One region of the Streptomyces sp. NPDC046860 genome, then DNA from elsewhere that is predicted to be linked to it. Evidence: predicted binding sites of a transcription regulator. Region 1 holds the regulator's gene; the other holds the start of a gene.
The links. The regulator HrcA, encoded in region 1, represses chaperone genes, less so after heat shock. The targets are predictions, from matches to a motif close to TTNGCACTCNGNNNNNCNGAGTGCNAA.
Positions count from the first base shown of each region.

Region 2: the regulator HrcA is predicted to act here: its motif matches at 5,862-5,888, upstream of groES (co-chaperone GroES).

Region 1 covers NZ_JBEYXQ010000012.1:168,453-179,863, forward strand. The annotation lists gene ABZ898_RS19420 (S41 family peptidase) at 1-2,968, opposite strand, end outside; gene ABZ898_RS19425 (hypothetical protein) at 3,026-3,574, opposite strand; gene ABZ898_RS19430 (VOC family protein) at 3,684-4,076, opposite strand; gene ABZ898_RS19435 (16S rRNA (uracil(1498)-N(3))-methyltransferase) at 4,078-4,824, opposite strand; gene ABZ898_RS19440 (nitronate monooxygenase) at 4,821-5,921, opposite strand; gene dnaJ (molecular chaperone DnaJ) at 5,998-7,140, opposite strand; gene hrcA (heat-inducible transcriptional repressor HrcA) at 7,141-8,157, opposite strand; gene ABZ898_RS19455 (MBL fold metallo-hydrolase) at 8,316-9,038, shown strand; gene ABZ898_RS19460 (DUF3097 domain-containing protein) at 9,073-9,933, shown strand; gene hemW (radical SAM family heme chaperone HemW) at 9,943-11,175, opposite strand; gene ABZ898_RS19470 (ATP-binding SpoIIE family protein phosphatase) at 11,212-11,411, opposite strand, start outside.
Region 2 covers NZ_JBEYXQ010000010.1:148,044-159,454, forward strand. The annotation lists gene ABZ898_RS16995 (WhiB family transcriptional regulator) at 1-169, shown strand, start outside; gene ABZ898_RS17000 (LysR family transcriptional regulator) at 236-1,135, opposite strand; gene ABZ898_RS17005 (MOSC domain-containing protein) at 1,216-1,884, shown strand; gene ABZ898_RS17010 (SDR family oxidoreductase) at 1,937-2,710, shown strand; gene ABZ898_RS17015 (isocitrate lyase/phosphoenolpyruvate mutase family protein) at 2,785-3,591, shown strand; gene groL (chaperonin GroEL) at 3,660-5,288, opposite strand; gene groES (co-chaperone GroES) at 5,407-5,715, opposite strand; gene ABZ898_RS17030 (hypothetical protein) at 6,037-6,558, opposite strand; gene ABZ898_RS17035 (polysaccharide deacetylase family protein) at 6,555-7,460, opposite strand; gene ABZ898_RS17040 (methyltransferase domain-containing protein) at 7,443-8,735, shown strand; gene ABZ898_RS17045 (LacI family DNA-binding transcriptional regulator) at 8,774-9,823, opposite strand; gene ABZ898_RS17050 (extracellular solute-binding protein) at 9,941-11,248, shown strand; gene ABZ898_RS17055 (sugar ABC transporter permease) at 11,245-11,411, shown strand, end outside.

The sequences.
Region 1 (11,411 bases):
TGACTCCGCCCCAGGTGCGCATGCCGACGACGGGGCCGATGCCGAGGGCCCGGATCGCGGCGTTCACGATGTCGCCGTCGGAGCCGGAGAACTCGTCGGCGACGGCCACCACCGGTCCCCGGGGGGCGTCCTGGGGGTAGCTCTCGGGGCGCGTGCCGCGCGGGAGGTCCCATCCGACGACGCGGCGGGCGAGCTTCTCCACGACGAGCTGGGAGGTGTGGCCGCCGCGGTTCTCGCGGACGTCCACGACGAGGCCCTCGCGGGCGACCTCCACCCGCAGGTCGCGGTGGATCTGGGCCCAGCCGGGGGCCTGCATGTCGGGGACGTGGAGGTAGCCGAGGCGGCCCCCGGAACGTTCGTGGACGTGGGCGCGGCGGCCGGCCACCCAGGCGTGGTAGCGCAGCGGCTCCTCGTCGGCGAGGGGGACCACGACCGCGTGCCGGGGTTCGCCGCCGCCGGCCGGGGCGACGGTCAGCTCGACGGGCTTGCCGGCCGTGCCGAGCAGCAGCGGGCCGGGCCCGGTGACCGGGTCGACGGGGTGGCCGCCCACGGCGAGGAGGGTGTCCCCGGCGCGGACGGCGACGCCGGGCGCGGCGAGCGGGGACCGGGCCCGCGGGTCGGAGGTCTCCGAGGGCAGCACCCGGTCGATCCGCCAGCCGCCGTCCTCGTGCCGGGAGATGTCCGCGCCGAGCAGCCCCTGCGGGGCGCCGTCGCTCCAGGCGCCGCCGGGGATGACATAGGCGTGGGAGGTCCCGAGTTCGCCGTGCACCTCCCAGAGGAGGTCCACCAGGTCGTCGTGGGTGGCGAGGCGGTCGAGGACCGGACGGTAGCGGTCCAGCACGCCGTCCCAGTCGACGCCGCCCAGGTCGGGGCGCCAGAAGTTGTCCCGCATGAGCCGGCCCGTCTCGTCGTACATCTGCCGCCGTTCGGCGACCGGGTCGACGGTGTGCCTCACGCGGCCGAGGTCGACGGTGACGCGGGCGTCGCCGTCGTCGTCGTCCGGGGCGCGCCGGTCGGCGGGTACGACGCGGAGGGTGCCGTCGCTCCACAGCAGTACGCGGCGGCCGTCGCCGCTGACCTCGAAGTGGGCGGCGTCGGCGGCGAGATGCTCCAGCCGGTGCTGGGCGAGGTCGTAGCGCTCCAGCTCGGTCCTGGGGTCGGGGGCTTCGGGGGTGGCGCGGGAGGCGCCGAGGACACCGCGCACCGGGTGGCGCAGCCAGAGCACGCCGTCCTTGGCGGCGCGCAGGTGGCTGTACCGGGCGGCCTCGACGGGGAAGGGCACGATGCGGTCGGCGAGCCCGTCGAGGTCGATACGGGTGGCGGGGGCGCCCTCGGTGCCCGGGGTCTCGTCCCGGTCGGCGGTGTCCACGGGGCGGCCGTGGCGCTGGGGGCCGAAGGGGGAGGGCGTGGTGGCGGCGAGGGTGATCAGGTGCGGGCGGACCGACTCGACGAAGGCGAGGTCGAAGACATGGCTGTCGTAGACGGGGTCGAAGGCGCGGTCGGAGAGGAAGGCGAGGTGGCGCCCGTCGTGGGTGAAGACCGGTTCGTGGTCGGCGAAGCGCAGCGGGGTGGCCTCGGTGACGGTGAGGTCGGTGGTCGCCGCGATCCGGATCTGGGAGAGCGGACGGGGACCGGGGTGGGCCCAGGCCAGCCAGCCGGAGTCGGGTGAGAAGGCGAGGCCGTGCACCTCGCCGTGCTCGCTGCGGTCGACCTCGCGGATCTCGCCGGTCTCCCGCTCGACGAGCAGCAGCCGTCCGTCGTGGGAGGCGACGGCGGCGCGGGTGCCGTCGGGGGACACGGCGAGTTCGAGGACCCGGCCGAGCGCACCGGCGGCGAGGCGGCGCGGGGCGGTGCCGGGGGCAGGGCCGGTGGCGGGCGCGAACTCCAGCGCGTCGTCGCCCTCGGCGTCGGTCACCCACACCACCCACTCCTCGCCGCCGGTGCGGAAGGTGCGCGGCAGCCGGGCGCGTATGCCGGGCCGGGCGGCGAGGGCGCGGGCGGGTCCGGCGCGGTGGGTGACCCAGTGGACGGTGCCGCGTACGGCGACCGCGCTGCCGCGCGCGGTGTGGTCGGGGGCCGCGGAGTCGAGCCAGCGGGCGGCGTCCAGCACATGGGGCTGGAGGTCCGCGCGGGCGCCGCCGAGCCGGATGCCGGGTCGGCGCGGCTCGGCGCCGTCGAGGTCGTCCAGGACCCAGAGCCGGCCCGCGCTGACGTAGACGACGCGGGTGCCGTCGCTCGCGGCGTGCCGGGCGTAGAAGCCTCCGAGGGGGGTGTGGCGGCGCAGGTCGGAGCCGTCGGCCAGGGAGGAGTACAGGGCGCCGGTGCCCTCGTGGTCGGAGAGGAAGGCGAGGCGGTCGCCGACCCAGGACGGGTACTCGATGTCGCCGTCCAGCTCCTCGTGCAGCCGGACGAACTCGCCGTCGCCGTCGCGGTCGATCCACAGCTTGCCCGCGGTGCCGCCCCGGTACCGCTTCCACGCGGAGGCGTCGCGGCTCATCCGGGCGGACAGCAGCACGGTGTGCGGGCCGTGGGCGACCGCTCCCACGGGGCCGTGGGGAAGGGTGGCGGCCGGGCCGCCGTCGAGCGGGACGGCGCGGGCCCAGGTCTGCCGGGTGCTGTGCCGTCCGGCCGCGCTGATCGCCAGCACCTCGCCGTCGGGGGTCCAGCCGCGGACCTGGGTGCGGGGGCTGCCCCAGTGGGTCAGGCGCCGCGAGGGCCCGCCGTCGACGGGGGCGGTGTGCACCTCGGGGGCGCCGTCGCGGGTGGAGGTCCAGGCGAGGGTGGTGCCGTCGGGCGAGATGCGGGGGTGGTCCACCGGCATGTTGTCGGCACTGACCCGCCAGGCCCGGCCGCCGTCCAGCGGGGCGACCCAGACGTCGTCCTCGGCGGTGAAGGTGATCAAGTCGCCGCGTATGTGCGGGAATCGGAGGTACGAGGCGGCGTCTTCGATGGCAGCACCCTGAGTCACGCGGTCACCCTACGCGCGGACCGGGGCCCGCGGACCCGGAATTGATCACTCCTTTCGTCACTTGCCCTCGACGGGCCGGCAGGCGGGGTCCTGCTCGCACCACAGGGTGCGGGTGACGGTGACGGTCACCGTGGGCCGTCCGCCGGGCCGGTAGGTGGCCGGCGGGGTGTACACCGGGCCGGGGGTGGCGTCGCAGTCGCCGAGCCCGCTGACCCGGAACACCTGCCGCCCGCCCACCTCGGCCGTGAGGTTCCCGCGCACGCAGGCGCCGCTCACCGCGCGGGTCACCCTGCCGGTGACCTTGATGTCCCGCCCGTCCGTGGTGCGTCCCTGGCAGTCCACGGTGACGACGGTGGACTCGCTCGGCGAGACCGTGGCGCCTCCCCCGCCTCCCTGGCGCCCGGTGCAGGTCAGCCAACTGACGTCCACATGGCGCTTCTTCAGCGCGTCGGTCGCGGTCGAGTCGGTGGTGTACGCGACCGAGGCCGCCCCCAGGTCACCCGGCTGACAGGCCGTCACCGCACCGGCGCCCAGCACCACGAGCCCGGCCACGGCGAGCGCCCGCGCCGGACGCGGACCCCGGCGAATCCACCTCGATACCCCCATACGGCCCAGCGTCCCACCGACTCCCCGGCGGCGGAAGACCACATGAAGCCAGTCACCCGAACGTGCGGCCGTGGCCACCGTGGACGGGAGCTGCTGGCGGCCGTCGCCGTCAGCCGGGCATCAGCAGCCACTCCTGGAGTTCCACCAGGTTCCCCTCGGGGTCCTTCAGATGGGCCACCCGCATCCGGCCGGTGAAGTCCGCCGGGCCGTGGACCAGTTCGGCGCCCCGGCCGGTGATCTCGGCGCAGTAGGCGTCGAGGTCGTCGACCCGGAGCACGACCAGGGAGCGATGCCCGGTGGCGGTGTCCCCCAGGCCGGCGAGCACCTCGGCCATCGACGCCCGGTCCTGCAGGGCGATCCCGGCGGACCCGGCGTGCGGGCTGAACTTCTCGTACGGGCCCTCGGCCGAGCCCGACTGGGGGCGCAGGCCGAGGACTTCGGCGTAGAAGCGGTAGCAGGCGGGGAAGTCCGTGACCAGCAGGCGGACCTGGGCGAGTTCCATGTCAGGACCAGCGCCCGGTGCGGCCCAGCAGCAGGGCGGTCGCGGCGGTGCCCGCGGTGGAGGTGCGCAGCACGGACGGGCCGAGCACGCAGGCGCGGGCGCCCGCCTCCTCGAAGAGTGCCAACTCGTCGCGCGAGACGCCCCCTTCGGGGCCGACCACGAGCACGATCTCACCCTCGGAGGGCAGTTCGGCGGTGGCGAGCGGGATGCTCTCGTGCGCGAAGTCGGAGTGGAGCACCGCGGCGAAGTCGGCCCGCGCGAGAAGTGCCGCGACCTGCTTGGTCGTCGCCGTGTCCGCGACCTCGGGGAAGCGGACCCGGCGGGACTGCTTGCCGGCCTCGCGGGCGGTGGAGCGCCACTTGCCGAGCGCCTTGAGCCCGCGCTCCCCCTTCCACTGGGTGATGCAGCGCGACGCCTGCCAGGGCACGATCCGGTCGACCCCGGTCTCGGTCATGGTCTCCACGGCGAGTTCGCCCCGGTCGCCCTTGGGGAGGGCCTGGACGACGGTGATGCGCGGGGACGGCGGCGGCTCCTCGGCGACGGACGCCAGGTGGACGATCAGCCGGTCCTTGCCCTCCGTCCCGACCACCTCGCACACGGCGTAGCGCCCGGCGCCGTCGGTGAGGACGACCTCCTCGCCGGGCTCCAGACGCTTCACGGAGACGGCGTGCCGCCCCTCGGGGCCGTCGAGTACGTAACGGGCGCCGTCCGTGCGGAAGTGCTCGACGACGAAGACGGGCGCGGTCATCGCGCGTCTCCTCCTTGGTTTCGGATGGGTCGGTGCCGGCTCCCGAACTCGCCTCGTACGAGGTTGAGTTCGGCGGCGAGGGTGCGGACGAGTTCGGCGGCGGGCAGCGGCCGGGCCAGCCGGTGGCCCTGGCCCGCCCACAGCGACATGCCCTGGGCGTCCCCGGCGGCGGTGGCGGCCTTGCGCAGCGGCGAGGTCAGGTGGTGCACGTCGGGGTAGGCGGCGGGCGCGTAGGGCCCGTGCTCGCGCAGGAACCGGTTGGTCAGGGCGCGGGCCGGGCGCCCGGAGAAGGCCCGGGTCAGCTCGGTGCGGGGGAAGACCGGGTCGGTCAGCGCCCGCTTGTGGACCTCGGGGGCGCCGGACTCGGGGGTGGCGAGGAAGGCGGTGCCCAGCTGGACGGCGGTGGCCCCGGCGGCGAGCGCGGCGGCGATCTGCGCGCCGCGCATGATGCCTCCGGCGGCGACGACCGGGATGTCGACGGCCTCGGCGACCTGGGCGAGAAGGGACAGCAGGCCGAGCCCGGTGCCGTCGTTCTCCGCGAGGTCGCGGTGGGTGCCCTGGTGGCCTCCCGCCTCGATGCCCTGCGCGATCACCGCGTCCGCCCCGGCCCGCTCGACCGCGCGGGCCTCCTCGACGGTGGTGGCGGTGACCAGGGTGACGGTCCCGGCGCGGCGCAGCGCGGCCAGCGCCTCGGGGTCGGGCACACCGAAGTGGAAGGAGACGGCGGCGACGGGATCGTCCAGCAGGACGGCGAGCTTGGCGTCGTAGCCGTCGTCGCGGCCGCCGTCGGGATCACCGGTCTCGGTCTCGTACCAGGCGGCCTCACCGGCCAGTTGCTGCGCGTACAGCTCGACCGCGCCGGACTCGGCGTGGGCGGGCTGGGGCAGGAAGACGTTGACGCCGAAGGGGCGGCTGGTCAGCCCGCGCAGGCGTTTGATCTCGCGGTACATGCCGTCCGCGGTCTTGTAGCCCGCGGCGAGGAAGCCGAGCCCTCCGGCCTCGGAGACGGCGGCCGCCAGCTCCGGCACGGAGACACCGCCCGCCATCGGGGCCTGCACGATCGGATGCACGACGAGATCGGCCAGTGCGGAGGACATGCCCGCATGGTGTCATGTCCGCCGGACAAGTCCGAATCCGCCCCGGGCGTGGGGGCGCGCTGGGCGCCCCCCGCCGTCAGCGTCCGTTGAACGCGTCCTTCAACCGGGAGAACAGGCCCTGCTGGCCGGGCTGGAACTGACCCGTGGGCCGCTCCTCGCCGCGCAGCTTGGACAGCTCCCGCAGCACCCGCTCCTGCTCGGCGTCGAGCTTGGTCGGCGTGGTGACCTCGACGTGCACGATGAGGTCGCCCCGGCCGCCGCCGCGCAGATGCGTGACGCCCCGGCCGTGCAGCGGGATCGACTGGCCGGACTGGGTGCCGGGCCGGATGTCGACCTCCTCCATCCCGTCCAGCGTCTCCAGCGGCACCTTGGTGCCGAGGGCCGCCGCCGTCATCGGGAGGGTGACCGTGCAGTGCAGGTCGTCGCCGCGCCGCTGGAAGGTGGAGTGCGGCAGCTCGTGGATCTCGACGTACAGGTCGCCGGCGGGGCCGCCGCCGGGGCCGACCTCGCCCTCGCCCGCGAGCTGGATGCGGGTGCCGTTGTCGACACCGGCGGGGATCTTCACCGTCAGGGTGCGCCGGGAGCGGACCCGGCCGTCGCCCGCGCACTCGTGGCACGGGGTCGGGACGACGGTGCCGAAGCCCTGGCACTGCGGGCAGGGGCGGGAGGTCATGACCTGGCCCAGGAAGGACCGGGTGACCTGCGAGACCTCGCCCCGGCCGCGGCACATGTCACAGGTCTGCGCGGAGGTGCCGGGGGCCGCGCCCTCGCCGCTGCAGGTGTTGCAGACGACCGCCGTGTCGACCTGGATGTCCTTGGTCGTGCCGAAGGCCGCCTCGTCGAGCTCGACCTCGATCCGGATCATGGCGTCCTGGCCGCGGCGGGTGCGCGAGCGCGGTCCGCGCTGCGACGCCGTGCCGAAGAAGGCGTCCATGATGTCGGAGAAGTTGCCGAAGCCGCCGGCCCCGAAGCCGCCCGCGCCGCCACCGGCGCCGCCGGCCTGGGAGAGCGGGTCGCCGCCGAGGTCGTAGACCTGCTTCTTCTGCGGGTCCGACAGCACCTCGTAAGCGGCGTTGATCTCCTTGAACCGCTCCTGGGTCTTCGGGTCGGGGTTGACGTCCGGATGCAGCTCGCGCGCGAGCCTGCGGAACGCCTTCTTGATCTCATCCTGCGACGCGTCGCGGCGCACGCCGAGAACGGCGTAGTAATCCGTGGCCACTTACGACTCCGCCAGGATCTGTCCGACGTACCGTGCCACTGCGCGTACCGCTCCCATCGTTCCCGGATAGTCCATGCGGGTCGGTCCGACCACGCCGAGCTTGGCAACCGCCTCGCCGCCCGAACCGTAGCCGACCGACACGACGGACGTGGAGTTGAGTCCCTCGTGGGCGTTCTCGTGCCCGATACGCACGGTCACGCCCGGATCTTTGGCTTCGCCGAGGAGTTTGAGGAGCACGACCTGCTCCTCGAGCGCCTCCAGCACGGGCCGGATCACCAGGGGGAAGTCATGTCCGAAACGGGTGAGATTGGCGGTGCCGCCGATCATCAGCCGTTCCTCGTTCTCCTCGACCAGTGTCTCCAGCAGAGTGGAGAGCACTGTGGAGACCGTACCGCGCTCCTCCGCCTCGAAGGCATCGGGGAGGTCCTCGACCAGTCGCGGTACGTCGGTGAACCGGCGTCCGGCCACCTTGCTGTTGAGCCGCGCACGCAGATCCGCGAGCGGCGCCTCGCCGAACGGGGCGGGGCAGTCGACCATCCGCTGCTCGACCCGGCCGGTGTCCGTGATCAGCACGAGCATCACACGGGCGGGGGCGAGTGAGAGCAGTTCCACATGCCGCACCGTGGACCGGGTCAGCGAGGGGTACTGCACGACGGCGACCTGCCGGGTGAGCTGCGCGAGCAGCCGGACCGTGCGGGCCACGACGTCGTCCAGGTCGACGGCGCCCTCCAGGAAGTTCTGGATGGCGCGCCGCTCGGGCGCCGTCATCGGCTTCACACCGGCGAGCTTGTCGACGAAGAGGCGGTAGCCCTTGTCGGTGGGGATGCGCCCGGCGCTGGTGTGCGGCTGGGCGATGAACCCCTCCTCCTCCAGCGCGGCCATGTCGTTGCGCACGGTCGCCGGGGAGACGCCGAGGCTGTGCCGTTCGGTGAGGGCCTTGGAGCCCACCGGCTCCTCGGTGCCGACGTAGTCCTGCACGATGGCGCGCAGCACCTGCAGCCTGCGTTCGCTCAGCATGCGCACCTCCATCGCGTCGCCCCACGGCCCTTACGGTGTCCCGCCTGGCACTCTGCTCGTGCGAGTGCCAGACTTCCCCGGCCAGTGTACGGCCGTGGGGTGGTCACCGGGCAAGGTCGGTGCGGTCCGTACGGCTTGTCCGCGGCTAGCGTCCGGGTATGACGGTGACTTGGGAAGACCTCGGGTGGGAGCGGCTGGCCGAGGGGGTGGGCCGGTGCCGGCTGCCGGGCTGGGACTGCACGGTGGGGCTGGTGGTGGGCGCGGGCACGGCGCTCGCGGTGGACGCGGGGTCGAGCCTGGCCGAGGGCGCCGGGCTGCGGGCCGCCGCGCGGACGCTGGCGGGCCGTGATGTGACCCATCTCGCGCTGACCCACCCGCACTTCGATCACGTCCTGGGCGCCCCCGCCTTCGCCGGGGCCGAGGTCTACGGCGCGGTCGGGCTGGACGTGGTGTTCGGGCACGGGCGCGAGGCGCTGCGGCGGGACGCGGTCGGGCACGGACTCCCGGCCGGGGAGGCGGAGGCCGCGAGCCGGGCCCTGGTCCCGCCCGCGCACGCGGTGTCCGGCGAGTGGACGCTCGACCTCGGCGGCGGCCGCCAGGTGCTGCTGGCCAACGTCGGCCCCGGGCACACCGCCCACGACATGGCGGTCCTGGTGCCGGGTGCCCCCGAGGTCGTCTTCTGCGGAGATCTGGTGGAGGAGTCCGGTGAGCCGCAGGCGGGCCCGGACGCCGTGCCCTCCCGCTGGCCGGACGCGCTGGACCGGCTGCTGGCCCTCGGCGGCGAGGACGCGCTGTACGTGCCCGGTCACGGAGCGGTGGTCGACGCGGCCTTCGTACGGCGCCAACGCGACGCCCTGGCCACGCGTTTCGGCGTGTCCTGAGTACCGGGCCGCGACTTCTCCTATCGTCTGCGGAATGCGCCCACCCGTCTCCCGCCACCGCCCTTCCAGCGAGGGCCCTTCGGGCCCGCACTCCCGTTTGTACTCCCCCGACCTGACCGCCCCCTGGAAGAAGCCGCAGGCCGTGCCCGAGGTGGCGGCGGAGGCGGGGCTGGTGGTGGAGGAGCCCGGTACCGGGTTCTGCGGGGCGGTGATCCGCTGCGAGGCGGGGACGGTGACGCTGGAGGACCGCTTCGGCAAGCACCGGGTGTTCCCGCTGGAGCCGCGCGGCTTCCTGCTGGAGGGCCGCCCGGTCACCCTGGTCCGCCCTGCCGCCGCCCCCGTGAAGCCCGCCCGTACCGCCTCCGGCTCGGTCGCCGTCCCCGGCGCGCGCGCCCGGGTGGCCCGCGCGGGGCGGATCTACGTCGAGGGCCGGCACGACGCCGAGCTGGTCGAGAAGGTCTGGGGCGACGACCTGCGCATCGAGGGCGTCGTCGTGGAGTACCTGGAAGGCGTGGACGACCTGCCCTCGATCGTGGCCGAATTCGATCCCGGCTCCGACGCCCGCCTCGGTGTTCTGGTCGACCATCTCCTGCCCGGCACCAAGGAGTGGCGCATCGCCCAGTCGGTCACCAGTGACCATGCCCTGGTGGTCGGCCACCCGTACATCGACATCTGGGAGGCCGTGAAGCCCTCCGCCCTCGGCATCCCCGCCTGGCCGCGCGTCCCGCACGGCCAGGACTGGAAGAAGGGTGTCTGCGAGGCCCTCGGCTGGCCGGAAAACACCGGTGCCGTGTGGCAGGCGATCCTGGCGAAGGTGACGTCCTACCGGGACCTGGAACCGGAGCTGCTGGGACGGGTGGAGGAACTGATCGACTTCGTCACGGCCGAGGCGTAGCCGCCTCGCTCAGTCCACCAGGTCCCGCACCACCGCGTCCGCCAGTAGCCGTCCGCGCAGAGTGAGGGTGGCGCGGCCGTCGGCGTAGGGCCCGGGGTTCAGGAGGCCGTCGGCCAGGGCCCGGCCGGCGGCGGCCAGGCCGGCCGGCTTCAGGAGGGACAGCGGGACGCCGTCCCGGAGCCGGAGTTCCAGCAGGATGCGTTCGACCCGGCGGTCCTCGTCGGAGAGGAGTTCGCGTCCGGCGCCCGGGGTGCGGCCGGCGGCGAGCGCTGCGGCGTAGGCGCCGGGGTGCTTGACGTTCCACCAGCGCACCCCGCCCACGTGGCTGTGCGCGCCGGGGCCCGCGCCCCACCAGTCGGCGCCGCGCCAGTACAGCTCGTTGTGCAGGCAGCGGGCGGCCTCGGTGGTGGCCCAGTTGGAGACCTCGTACCAGTGCATGCCCGCCGCGGTGAGTAGTTCCTCGGCGATGAGGTACCGGTCGGCGTGCACGTCGTCGTCGGTCATCGGGACCTCGCCGCGCCGGATGCGCCGGGCGAGCTGGGTGCCCTCCTCGACGATCAGGGCGTAGGCGCTGATGTGGTCGGGGCCCGCGCCGAGGGCCGCCTCCAGAGAAGCGCGCCAGTCGTCGTCGGACTCGCCGGGGGTGCCGTAGATCAGGTCGAGGTTGACGTGGTCGAACCCGGCCGCGCGGGCTTCGGCCACGCACGCCTCGGGGCGGCCCGGGGTGTGGGTGCGGTCCAGGATCTGGAGCACGTGCGGCCTGGCGCTCTGCATGCCGAAGGAGAGCCGGTTGAAGCCGCCCTCGCGCAGGGTGGCCAGGTAGGCCGGGTCGACGGAGTCGGGGTTGGCCTCGGTGGTGATCTCGGCGTCGGGCGCGAGGCCGAACTCGTCCCGGATCGCGCCGAGCATCCGCACCAGGTCCCCGGCGGCCAGCAGGGTCGGCGTGCCGCCGCCGACGAAGACCGTACGGACCTCGCGCGGGTCGTCGCCGAGCACCTTGCGGGCGAGGCGGATCTCCTCGACCACGGTGTCCGCGTAGTTGTCCCGGGAGGCGAGCACGCCGCCGGTGCCGCGCAGCTCGGTGGCGGTGTAGGTGTTGAAGTCGCAGTAGCCGCAGCGGGTCGCGCAGTACGGGACGTGGAGATAGAACCCGAGGGGCCGCTCGGCCACGCCGGCGAGCGCGGCGGCGGGCAGCGCGCCGTCGTCGGGGACGGACTCGCCGTCGGGGAGTGCGGAAGGCATGTCCTCCATTGTCCCGCACCGCGGGCGGGACCCCGCTCAGTGCGCCTGGAGCACCAGCAGGGCGAGATCGTCCTCGGGATCGTCCTCGCCGAAACCGTGGACCAGGTCGCGGATGCGGTCGGCGATGTCCCCGGCGCTCAGGCCCGCGCAGCCGGACAGGGCGCGGGCGAGCCCGTCGCCGTCGTCGAACTGGTCGGAGCCGGACCGGCGCTCGGTCACCCCGTCCGTGACGCACA
Region 2 (11,411 bases), on a different contig from region 1:
CTGCATGCGGTGTCCGGTCCGTGCGCAGTGCGCGGCACACGCGCTGGCGGTGCGTGAGCCGTACGGCGTGTGGGGCGGGCTCACCGAGGACGAGCGCGAAGAGCTGATGGGCAGGGCCCGCAACCGCCTGGTGTCCACCGCCGGCGGGGGCACTGGCCCGCACGCGTGAAGGAACGTTTCTGCACACACCCGGGCACGCGCTGCGCGTGCCCCTGACCCGTGCCCCGGCCCGCGCCTACGCGCGCGAAGCCGCCCGTCCGAGCTGTTCCAGCGTCGCGGCCACCGCCGGGACCTGGGCCAGGTCGGGCAGGGTCAGGGCGACGATCTCGCGGCGGACCGCGGGCTCCAGCCGGACCACCCGCACACCCCTGGGCCGTACCGACTCCACCGCCAGCCGGGGCAGTACGGCCACCCCCAGGCCGGCGCCGACCAGGCCGACCACGGCCGGATAGTCGTCGGTGGCGAAGTCGATGCGGGGGGTGAAGCCCGCGCCCTCGCAGACCTGGACGAGCTGGCCCCGGCAGCGCGGGCAGCCCGCGATCCAGGGCTCCTCCGCCAGTTCCCCGATGGCGACGGCGTCCGCGCCCGCGAGGCGGTGGCGCTCGGGGACCAGGGCGACGAGACGGTCCGTCAGCAGGCGCCGTACCACCAGGTCGTCCCACTCCTCGGTGGCGGCGGCGCCCTCGTAGCGGAAGGCCAGGGCCACGTCGCAGTCGCCCTCGCGCAGCAGCTCGACCGACCTCGGCGGCTCGGCCTCCTCCAGCGAGACGCGGGTGCCGGGGTGGGCGGCGCGCAGGGCGGCCAGGGCGTTGGGGACCAGGGTGGAGGTGCCGCTGGGGAAGGAGACCAGCCGGACCCGGCCCGCGCGCAGGCCCGCGATGGCGGCGACCTCCTCCTCGGCGGCGGTGAGCCCGGCGAGGATGCCGGAGGCGTGCCTGACCAGGGCCTCGCCGGCCTGGGTCAGCCGCATCTCGCGGCCGCCCCGGACCAGCAGCGGGGTGCCGACGGAGGTCTCCAGCGCCTTCATCTGCTGGCTGACGGCCGGCTGGGTGCAGCCCAGCTCGCGCCCCGCCGCCGAGAAGGAACCGGTGGCGGCGACGGCGCGCAGGACGCGGAGATGGCGGGCCTCGATCACCCTTCGAGCATAAGCCGTACTTGGACCGTGGTCCCGATATCGCGTCGACGCTTTGGGAACCGGTCACGTACCGTGCGCGCATGAAGCTTCTCTCCGTCAATCTGGGGCGACCCCGCGCGGTGCCGTACACCGACCAGGCCGAGGGGGTGACGGGCATCGACAAGCGGCCCGTCGACGGGCCGGTGCGGGTGGCGGCGCCCGGGGCGAAGGGGGTCGGCGGCAGCGGGCTGGCCGGGGACGCGGTGTGCGAGCTGCGCCACCACGGCGGGGACGACCAGGCGGTGTACGCGTTCGCGCGCGAGGACCTCGACGACTGGGAGCGCGAGCTGGGCCGGCCCCTGGCCAACGGCTGCTTCGGGGAGAACCTCACCACGGCCGGGCTGGACGTCTCCGGGGCGCTGATCGGCGAGCGCTGGCGGATCGGTTCCGCCGTGGTGCTGGAGGTGACGTCGGGGCGTATCCCGTGCCGTACGTTCCAGGGCCATATGGCCGAGCCGGGCTGGGTGAAGAGGTTCACCCGGAAGGGCGCCACGGGTGCCTACCTGCGGGTGATCGAGCCGGGCGGGATACGGGCGGGCGACGCGGTGGAGATCGTGCACCGGCCGGACCACGGGGTGACCGCGGCGAAGCAGTTCCGCGCGGTGACCACCGAGCGCGAGCTGCTGCCCTCGCTGCTCGCGGCGGGCGACGCCCTGCACGCCGAGACGGTGGCCGTGATCCACAAGTACCTGGAGCGCCAGGCCCGCTGAACCGCCGTCAGCGGGCGCCGGGGCCGCCGGTCCGGGTCACTACTCTTGGGCCATGACTACGGCTCTGATTACGGGATCGACCGCGGGCATCGGCGCCGCGTTCGCACGGCGGCTGGCGGCGGACGGGCACGACCTGGTGCTGGTCGCGCGGGACACGGCGCGGCTGCGGGAGCAGGCGCTCGAGTTGCACGACCTGCACGGCGTCGAGGCGGAGGTGCTGACCGCCGACCTCGCCGAGGACAAGGGCATCGAGACGGTGGCCGAGCGGCTCGGCGACCGCCGCAACCCGGTCGACCTGCTGGTCAACAACGCCGGGTTCGGCAACAAGGGCCGCTATCTGGACGTCTCCATGGCCGACGAGCTGCGGATGATCAAGGTGCACTGCGAGGCGGTGCTCCGGCTGACCTCGGCGGCGGCGGAGGCGATGCGGGAGCGCGGGCGCGGCGGGGTGGTGAACGTCGCCTCGGTGGCGGCCTTCGTCCCGCGCGGCACGTACGGCGCCTCCAAGGCGTGGGTCGTGCAGTTCACCCAGGGCGCGGCGAAGGACCTGGCGGGCAGCGGGGTCCGGCTGATGGCGCTGTGCCCCGGCTTCGTGCGCACCGAGTTCCACGAGCGGGCCGGGATGGGTACGGACAACATCCCCGGCTGGATGTGGCTGGACGCCGACAAGCTGGTCGCCGAGGCGCTGAACGACCTCGCCCGCAACAAGACCGTCTCCATCCCCGACCCCCGCTACAAGACCCTGATGGGCCTGGCGAAGGTGGCCCCCCGCGGCCTGCTGGGCGGGATCAGCGCGCGCACGGGGCGCAAGTACGGGCCGCGCTAGAGGGAGCGGCGGGGTCCGCGTCCATGTCGGATTCCTGCCAGAAGGCGGGTGGGGAGCGGTGTTTGACTGCGGTCATGACCTTCTCGAAGCCGGACACCGCCCGGCTCTTCCGCTCCCTGCACACCCCCGAGGCGCCCCTCGCGCTGGCCAACGCCTGGGACGTGGCGAGCGCCCGTGTCATCGAGGCCGCGGGCGCCCCGGCGATCGCCACGACCAGCGCCGGGGTGGCCTGGTCGCTGGGCGCGCCGGACGGTGACCGCCTCGCCCGGGACCGCGCGCTGGACGTCGTCGCCCGGATCGTGGCCGCCGTGTCGGTGCCGGTGACCGCCGACATCGAGGGCGGGTACGCGGAGCACGCGGCCGGGGTGGCCGGGACGGTCGCCGGGGTGCTGGACGCGGGTGCCGTCGGCATCAACATCGAGGACGGCACCCGGCCCCCGGCGGAGCTGGCCGAACGGGTGGCCGTGGCCCGGCGGCAGAGCGCGGACCTCTTCATCAACGCCCGTGTGGACACGTACCTGTTCGGGCTCGGGGACCCCGGGACCCGGCTGGAGGAGACGCTGGCCCGGGCGCACCGGTACCTCGACGCGGGTGCCGACGGGGTCTTCGTCCCGGGCGTGACCGATCCGGAGACCGTCGCGGCCTTGGCCGACGCCGTCCCGGCTCCCCTGAACGTCATGGCCGCCCCGGGCGCCCCCACGGTCGCCGAGCTGGGCAGGCTGGGCGTCTCCCGGGTGAGCCTCGGTTCGGGAGTGGCGCAGTCCGCGTACGCCGCGGCCCGCCGCGCCGCCCTGGACCTCTACGCGGACGGCGGCTGCTCCTCCCTCGCGGACGCCCTCCCCTTCCCCGAGCTGAACGGCCTGCTGCACGAGGGGCGCTGATCACAGCACTTCGCCCCGCCGGGATTCTCCCGGCGGGGCGAAGTCGCAAGCCCTAGAGGGCTGTTGCCTTAGTGGGAGTGGCCGTGGCCGTGGCCGTGACCAGCGGCGGCCTCTTCCTCTTCCTTCTTCTCGACGACCAGGGTCTCGGTCGTGAGCAGCAGGGAGGCGATGGAGGCGGCGTTCTCCAGGGCGGAGCGGGTGACCTTCACCGGGTCGATGACGCCGGCCTTGACCAGGTCGCCGTACTCGCCGGTGGCGGCGTTGTAGCCCTGGCCCTTCTCCATGTCCTTGACCTTGGAGACGATGACGTAGCCCTCCTGGCCGGCGTTCTCGCCGATCCAGCGCAGCGGCTCGACGACCGCGTTGCGGACGACGCTGACGCCGGTGGCCTCGTCGCCGGACTTGCCGAGGGAGCCGTCCAGCACCTTGGCCGCGTGGACCAGGGCGGAGCCACCACCGGAGACGATGCCCTCCTCGACCGCGGCGCGGGTCGCGGAGATGGCGTCCTCCAGACGGTGCTTCTTCTCCTTCAGCTCCACCTCGGTGGCGGCGCCGACCTTGATCACGCACACGCCGCCGGCCAGCTTCGCGAGGCGCTCCTGGAGCTTCTCGCGGTCCCAGTCGGAGTCGGTGTTCTCGATCTCGGCCTTGATCTGGTTGACGCGGCCGGTCAGGTCGGCCGCGTTGCCGCCGCCCTCGACGATCGTGGTGTCGTCCTTGGTGACGGTCACCCTGCGGGCGGTACCGAGCACGTCCAGGCCGGCCTGGTCGAGCTTGAGGCCGACCTCCTCGGAGATGACGGTGGCGCCGGTGAGGACGGCCATGTCCTGGAGCATCGCCTTGCGGCGGTCGCCGAAGCCGGGGGCCTTCACCGCGACGGCGTTGAAGGTGCCGCGGATCTTGTTGACCACCAGGGTCGACAGGGCCTCGCCCTCGACGTCCTCGGCGATGATCAGCAGCGGCTTCGAGGCGTTGGTCTGGATGATCTTCTCGAGCAGCGGCAGCAGCTCGGTGATCGAGGAGATCTTGCCCTGGTTGATCAGGATGTACGGGTCGTCGAGGACGGCCTCCATACGCTCCTGGTCGGTGACGAAGTACGGGGACAGGTAGCCCTTGTCGAAGGCCATGCCCTCGGTGAAGTCCAGCTCCAGACCGAAGGTGTTGGACTCCTCGACGGTGATGACACCGTCCTTGCCGACCTTGTCCATGGCCTCGGCGATCAGCTCGCCGACCTGCTGGTCCTGGGCGGACAGCGCGGCGACGGCGGCGATGTCGGACTTCTCGTCGATCGGGCGCGCCGAGGCGAGCAGGTCCTCGGAGATCGCCTTGACGGCGGCGTCGATGCCCTTCTTCAGGGCGGCCGGGGAGGCGCCGGCGGCGACGTTCTTCAGACCCTCGCGGACCAGGGCCTGGGCGAGCACGGTGGCGGTGGTGGTGCCGTCACCCGCGATGTCGTTGGTCTTGGTCGCCACCTCCTTCACGAGCTGGGCGCCGAGGTTCTCGAACGGGTCCTCGATCTCGACCTCACGGGCGATCGTGACACCGTCGTTGGTGATGGTCGGCGCGCCGAACTTCTTGTCGATGACGACGTTGCGGCCGCGGGGGCCGATCGTCACCTTCACCGTGTCGGCAAGCTTGTTGACGCCGCGCTCAAGGGCGCGACGGGCGTCCTCGTCGAACTTCAGTGTCTTCGCCATGACAGCGGGAGCCCTCTCGGAAAAATCTGGGTGGATGTGCCTGCGCCCCCGGCCGCCCGGCTTCTTTACGGTCGCGGGAACCAGGGGCGCAGTGGTGAAGCAGATGCTTCGGGGTGAACTACTTCTCGATGATCGCGAGCACGTCGCGAGCCGAGAGGACGAGGTACTCGTCGCCGTTGTACTTCACCTCGGTGCCGCCGTACTTGCTGTACAGCACGATGTCGCCGACCTTGACGTCGAGCGGCAGGCGCTCGCCGTTCTCGAAGCGGCCCGGACCGACGGCGAGGACGGCGCCCTCCTGGGGCTTCTCCTTCGCGGTGTCCGGGATGACCAGGCCAGAGGCCGTGGTCTGCTCGGCGTCCAGCGGCTGGACCACGATGCGGTCCTCGAGCGGCTTGATGGCAACCTTGGAGCTGGCGGTCGTCACGATCCGACCTCCCCCTTCTGAGAATTCACGGGGTTGACTGTCTGAGGTGGCGACCAGGTGGATCCGTCGTCGCGGGTGCCGGACCTGCCCGTCGCTTTGTTGGCACTCTCGTGTGCCGAGTGCCAGTGCCGAGACTATGACCGGGGTTAGCACTCGGTCAAGCGGAGTGCCAATTGCCGTGCGGCGCGTCGGGGATGGGTACCTCTTTGGCGTGGCTTCACTGTGCCGTTGGTGCGCGCGTCGTCCAGGGGGCTGCCGCCCCCGGACCCCCGCTTCGGCCCTGGACGGGCCTCGTCCTCAATCGCCGGACGGGCTGAGGTGCTAGAGGTAGTCCGTCAGCTTTCCGGCCGTCAGGCCCCTTCTCCGGGCCTCCTTCAGCACCTGTGCCGTGCGCTCGGCCAAAGCACCCTCCCGGTCCGGGGTGATACGGATGATGTCGCCAGGGGTCAGGTGTTCGGGGGTGCCCCGGTAGGTGAAGCCGTGGCGGGTGGTCCTCACACGCCAGTGGGCGGCGGTGTCGGCGCGGGTGAAGACGGTGACCGGCAGGTGGAGTTGGCCGACCAGGGTGGCCAGCCTTCGGTCCCGTTCGGCGCCCGCGTCGTAGGTCAGGAAGACGACGCGGTCGGCCGTGGCCACATGGTCCACCGCACGCGTCCCCGTACGGGCCGAGAGGGGGCGGGCCGGGGCCGGGGCCGGGTGGCGGACGCCCTGCGCGGCCTTCTTGCCGAGGCGCTCGATCGGGTCGACCGACTGGGCGCAGCCGGTGAGCAGCAGGGCGGCCGAGGCGAGCGCGACGGCCCGTGCCGCGGGCCGGACGCCGGCCGGCCGCGCCCGGCGGGTCACAGGTAGTCCTCCAGGCGTGCCACGGCGTATCCCTCGCGGGTGACCTTGTCGAGGAAGCGGCGCATGTCGTCGACCATGGTCCCGTCCCACTCGTCGGTGCCCCGGAAGTGGGTGAGCACGATGTCGCCGCGCCGCAGCCGCCGGTCGTCCTCGCGGTACTCCCAGTGGTCGACGAAGACCTCCTCGTTCCAGATCGGCGCGTACTTGATGCCGCAGGACTTGGCGGCGCGCAGGGTGTCCTGGTTGTAGTCGCCGTAGGGCGGCCGCAGGACCTCGGGGCGCTTGCCGTACCGCTTCTCCATGATGTCCTGCATGCCGCAGATCTCGTCCCGCTGCTGCTCGTAGGAGAGGCCGGGCAGGTAGGGGTGGGTCAGGGTGTGGTTGTTCAGCGTGTTGCCGTACGACTGCATCCTGCGGAAGTAGCCGTAGTCGTCCTTCACCAGGTAGTCGCTGAGGAAGGCGGTGTACGGGACCTTCAGTTCGCGCATCATCCGCAGGAACCGGGGGTCCTTCTCGGCGCCGTCGTCGATGGTGAGGAAGACGATCTTCTTGTCGGTGGGGACGGTGGTGAAGACCGGGGGCAGGTCCTCGTCCTCCTGGTGGTCCACCTCGAAGCCGTCGCGCGCGGTGATCCTCGGCTTGACCTTCGGCGGGGCGGGCGCCGTGAGCGGCACCTCGTCGAGCTGCCACTTGCGGGCCGCGGCCACCATGCGCCGCTGCTCCGCGAGGCGGGCCGCGGCGGCGTCGGGGGCCTTGGTGGGCCCCTGGCGGCCGGCGGGGGCCGGACCGGAGTCCGAGCAGCCGGTGAGGACGGCCGCAGCGGCGAGGGCGACGACCGTGCAGCGGACGGTCAGGGACCGGGAACACGCCCGGAGTTTGTCATTTTGTCCTACATGTCGCATGGTGCCGGATACTGGCAGGCGCCCGCCCCGATCCCGGCCCGACACCGCCGCCGGAGGCGCACGGTCCACCGACTGGCCCACAATGAGCCGGTGAACGACCAGCTCTCCGCCCTCCAGGGATTCCACGCGCTGCGCACCGACGAGGGCCGGGCCCTCCTCGACGAGGTGCGCGGCACCGCCCCCGCCGACGAACTCGCCGTGGCCACCCGGCTGCGCCGCACCCACCCGGCCGGACTGGTGTCGGCCGCGCTCGGCCAGGCCCGGCTGCGCCAGCGGGCGGAGGCCAAGTTCGGCGCGGAGGACGCGCGGAGGATGTTCTTCACGCCCAACGGGGTCGAGCAGTCGACGCGGGCGAGCGTGGCCGCGTACCGCGCGGAGCGGATGCGGGCGCTCGGCGTCACCTCGGTGGCCGACCTGTGCTGCGGCATCGGCGGCGACGCGCTCGCGCTGGCCCGCGCGGGCGTCCGCGTGCTCGCGGTGGACCGGGACCCGCTCACCGCGGCCGTCGCGCGGGCCAACGCCGAGGCGCTGGGGCTGGAGGAGCTGATCGAGGTCCGCGAGGCCGACGTCACCGAGGTGGACACCGCCGGGTACGACGCGGTGTTCGTGGACCCCGCCCGGCGCGGCGGCCGCGGCCGGATCTTCGACCCGGAGGCGTACTCGCCGCCCCTGTCCTGGGCCGTGGCCACCGCGCTCGCCGCGCCCCGAGCCGCCCTGAAGATCGCACCCGGCATCCCGCACGAGGCGGTGCCCGCCGAGGCCGAGGCCGAGTGGATCTCGGACGGCGGCGACGTCAAGGAGGCCGTGCTCTGGTTCGGCACCGAGGCACCCGGCGGCATCCGCGCCACCCTGCTGCCCGGCCCCCGCGCCCTCCGGGGCCGGGGTCTGCCCGACCCGGCGGTCCGCCCGCCCGGCCGGTACCTGTACGAGCCGGACGGCGCGGTGATCCGGGCGCATCTGGTCGCGGAGGTCGCCGAGGAACTGGACGGCGGCCTGCTGGACGAGACGATCGCGTACATCACCGCCGACGAGCTGCGCCCCACCCCGTACGCCTCGGCCTACGAGATCACCGACCGGATGCCGTTCAACGTCAAGAAGCTCAAGGCGCTGCTGCGGGAGCGCGGGGTCGGCAACCTGACCGTCAAGAAGCGCGGCTCGGCGGTCGAGCCGGAGGAACTGCGCCGCAAGGTCAAGCCGCAGGGGCCCCACTCCGCGACGGTGTTCATGACCCGCGTGGCGGGCGCTCCCACCATGCTGATCGGGCACCCGGCGTAACCCTTCGAAAGTTTCGAAGGGCCCACTCGAAGGCCGCCTCAGAGCACTCGGCGGCCGCCCTGGAGCGACGGCGGAGCCGTGCTGGAGCGCACCACCAGGCTGGTCGCCAGCTCCAGGCGGGTGGCCGTCCGCTCCCGGTCCCCGCGCCCCAGGTCCAGCACCAGCCGCGCCGCCGCCTCGGCCATCTCGGTCAGCGGCTGGCGCACGGTGGTCAGCGGCGGCCCCACCCAGCGGGCGACCGGCAGGTCGTCGAAGCCGACGACGCTCAGATCCTCCGGCACCCGCAGCCCCAGCTCGCGGGCCGCCTCGTACAGCCCGAGCGCCTGGAGGTCGTTGCCCGCGAAGACGGCCGTGGGCCGGTCCGGGCGGCCGAGCAGCGCGAGGCCCAGCCGGTGGCCGGACTCGTGGTGGAAGTCGCCCTCCTCGGTCAGCGCCGGGTCGGCGGGCAGCCCGGCGGTCTCCAGCGCCGCCCGGTAGCCGTCGAGCCGGGCGCGGGCGCACATCATCCGGGAGGGGCCGCTGATGGCGCCGATCCGGGTGTGGCCGAGGTCGATCAGATGCCGGGTCGCGGCGAGGCCGCCCTGCCAGTTGGTGGCGCCGACCGAGGGCACGGCGGCCCCCGGGTCGCCCGCCGGGTCCATCACCACGAAGGGCACGGAGCGGCTGGTCAGCAGGGCCCGCTGGGACTCGTCGAGCCCGGACAGCACGAGGATCACCCCGTGCGGGCGGCGGCCGGCCACCTGGTCGGCCCAGGTCCGGCCCGGGGTGAGGCGCCCGGCGCTCTCGGAGAGGACCACGCTCAGCCCGGCGTCGCGGGCCACGTTCTCCACGCCCCGGATGACCTCCATCGCCCAGGCGCTCTCCAGCTCGTGGAAGACCAGGTCGATCAGGGGTGAGCGGGTGACCTCGGCCCGCCTGCGGCGGTAGCCGTGGGTGCGCAGCAGTTCCTCCACGCGGGTGCGGGTGGCCGCGGACACGTCGGCCCGTCCGTTCAGCACCTTCGAAACAGTCGGAGCCGACACCCCGGCCTCCCGGGCGATCTCGGCGAGCGTGGCACTGCGCGGTGCTGCGGTCTTCGACGGCTCCATGGCCGAGATCGTAGCTCTGCGCGAGGTCTTGACGAACCCTCAGGAACGCCATACCTTCCCGGAACATTCGAGCCATCGTTCGAAACTTTCGGTGCGACCGTGAGGGGTGCCCGGCACATGGAGACTCACAGCAGACGCTGGTTCCTCGGCGCGGGCGCCACCGCCCTCGCCGCCACCACCGGGCTGACCGCCTGCGGTTCCGGCGGGCCGGGCGGCTCGGACGGCACGCTCACGGCGTTCGTGTACGGCGACGACGCGGCGAAGGTGCAGGCGAAGGCGGTCTCCCGGTTCAACGGCTCGGCGGCGGGCCGCGAGACCAAGGGCAGCGTCCGGCTGGAGAAGGTGCCCGGCGCGGAGTATCCGGCCAAGCTGCGCACCGCCATGGGCTCGCCCAACGCCCCGGACCTGTTCTTCAACTGGGGCGGCGGCTCGATCCGGGCCTACCAGGAGGCCGGCCAGGTTCTCGATCTCACCGGCACCATCGCCGCCGACCCCGTGCTGAAGAACGGCTTCCTGCCCTCCGTCATCGCCTCCGGCTCCCTCGGCGGCCGCGCGTACGGCATCCCGATGCGCGGCATGCAGCCGGTGATCCTCTTCTACAACCGGACCCTGTTCGCCGAGCACGGCCTGAAGCCGCCCGCCACCTGGGACCAGTTGCTCGACAACAACGCCAGGCTCAAGAAGGCCGGGATCACCCCGTTCGCCCTCGGCGGGGCGGACATCTGGCCCGAACTCATGTGGCTGGAGTACCTGGTGGACCGGATCGGCGGGCCGCGGGTCTTCGAGCGGATCAAGAACGGCGACGCCGCCGGCTGGGGCGACCCCGCCGTACTGAAGGCCGCGCGGACGGTACGGGAACTCGTCGACGGCGGCGCCTTCGGCAAGGGCTTCAGCTCGGTCGCGTACACCAACGGCGGCGCCCCGGCCGCGCTCGCCAAGGGCAAGGCCGCGATGCACCTGATGGGGTCCTGGGAGTACTCCACCCAGCTCGGCAAGTTCCCGGACTTCGCCCGCGAGCACCTCGGCTGGTGCGCGTTCCCCACGTTCGACGGCGGCGCCGGTGACATCCGCAACGTGGTCGGCAACCCCACCAACTACTGGTCGGTGAACACCCGCACGAAGAACAAGGACGCGGCACTCGCCTTCCTGCGGACCTGCGCCTCGGACACCTACGCCCGCGAGCTGATCGCCAACGGCGACGTGCCCGCCACCGCCGGCGCCGACAAGCTGCTGGACGCCTCCCCCAGCCCCGAGTTCGCCCGCTTCCAGTACCGGATGGTCCGCGAGGCCCCCGCCTTCACGCTGAGCTGGGACCAGGCGGTCGACCCGGACGCGGCCACCCCGATGCTCACCGAGGTCAACAAGCTGTTCGTCGGCAAGTCGTCGCCGGAGCGGTTCGTGGCGGCCCTGAAGGCGCTGAAGTGAGCGCCGCGCGGGGCGCCGGACGCCCGCACCCCTCCTGGGCGCTGCCCGCCGTGCTGTTCTTCGGCTTCTTCGCCCTGGTCCCGATGGCCCTGGCGTTCGGCCTGTCCTTCACCACCTGGAACGGCCTGGGCGAGCCGCGCCCGGCCGGACTCGCCAACTGGCA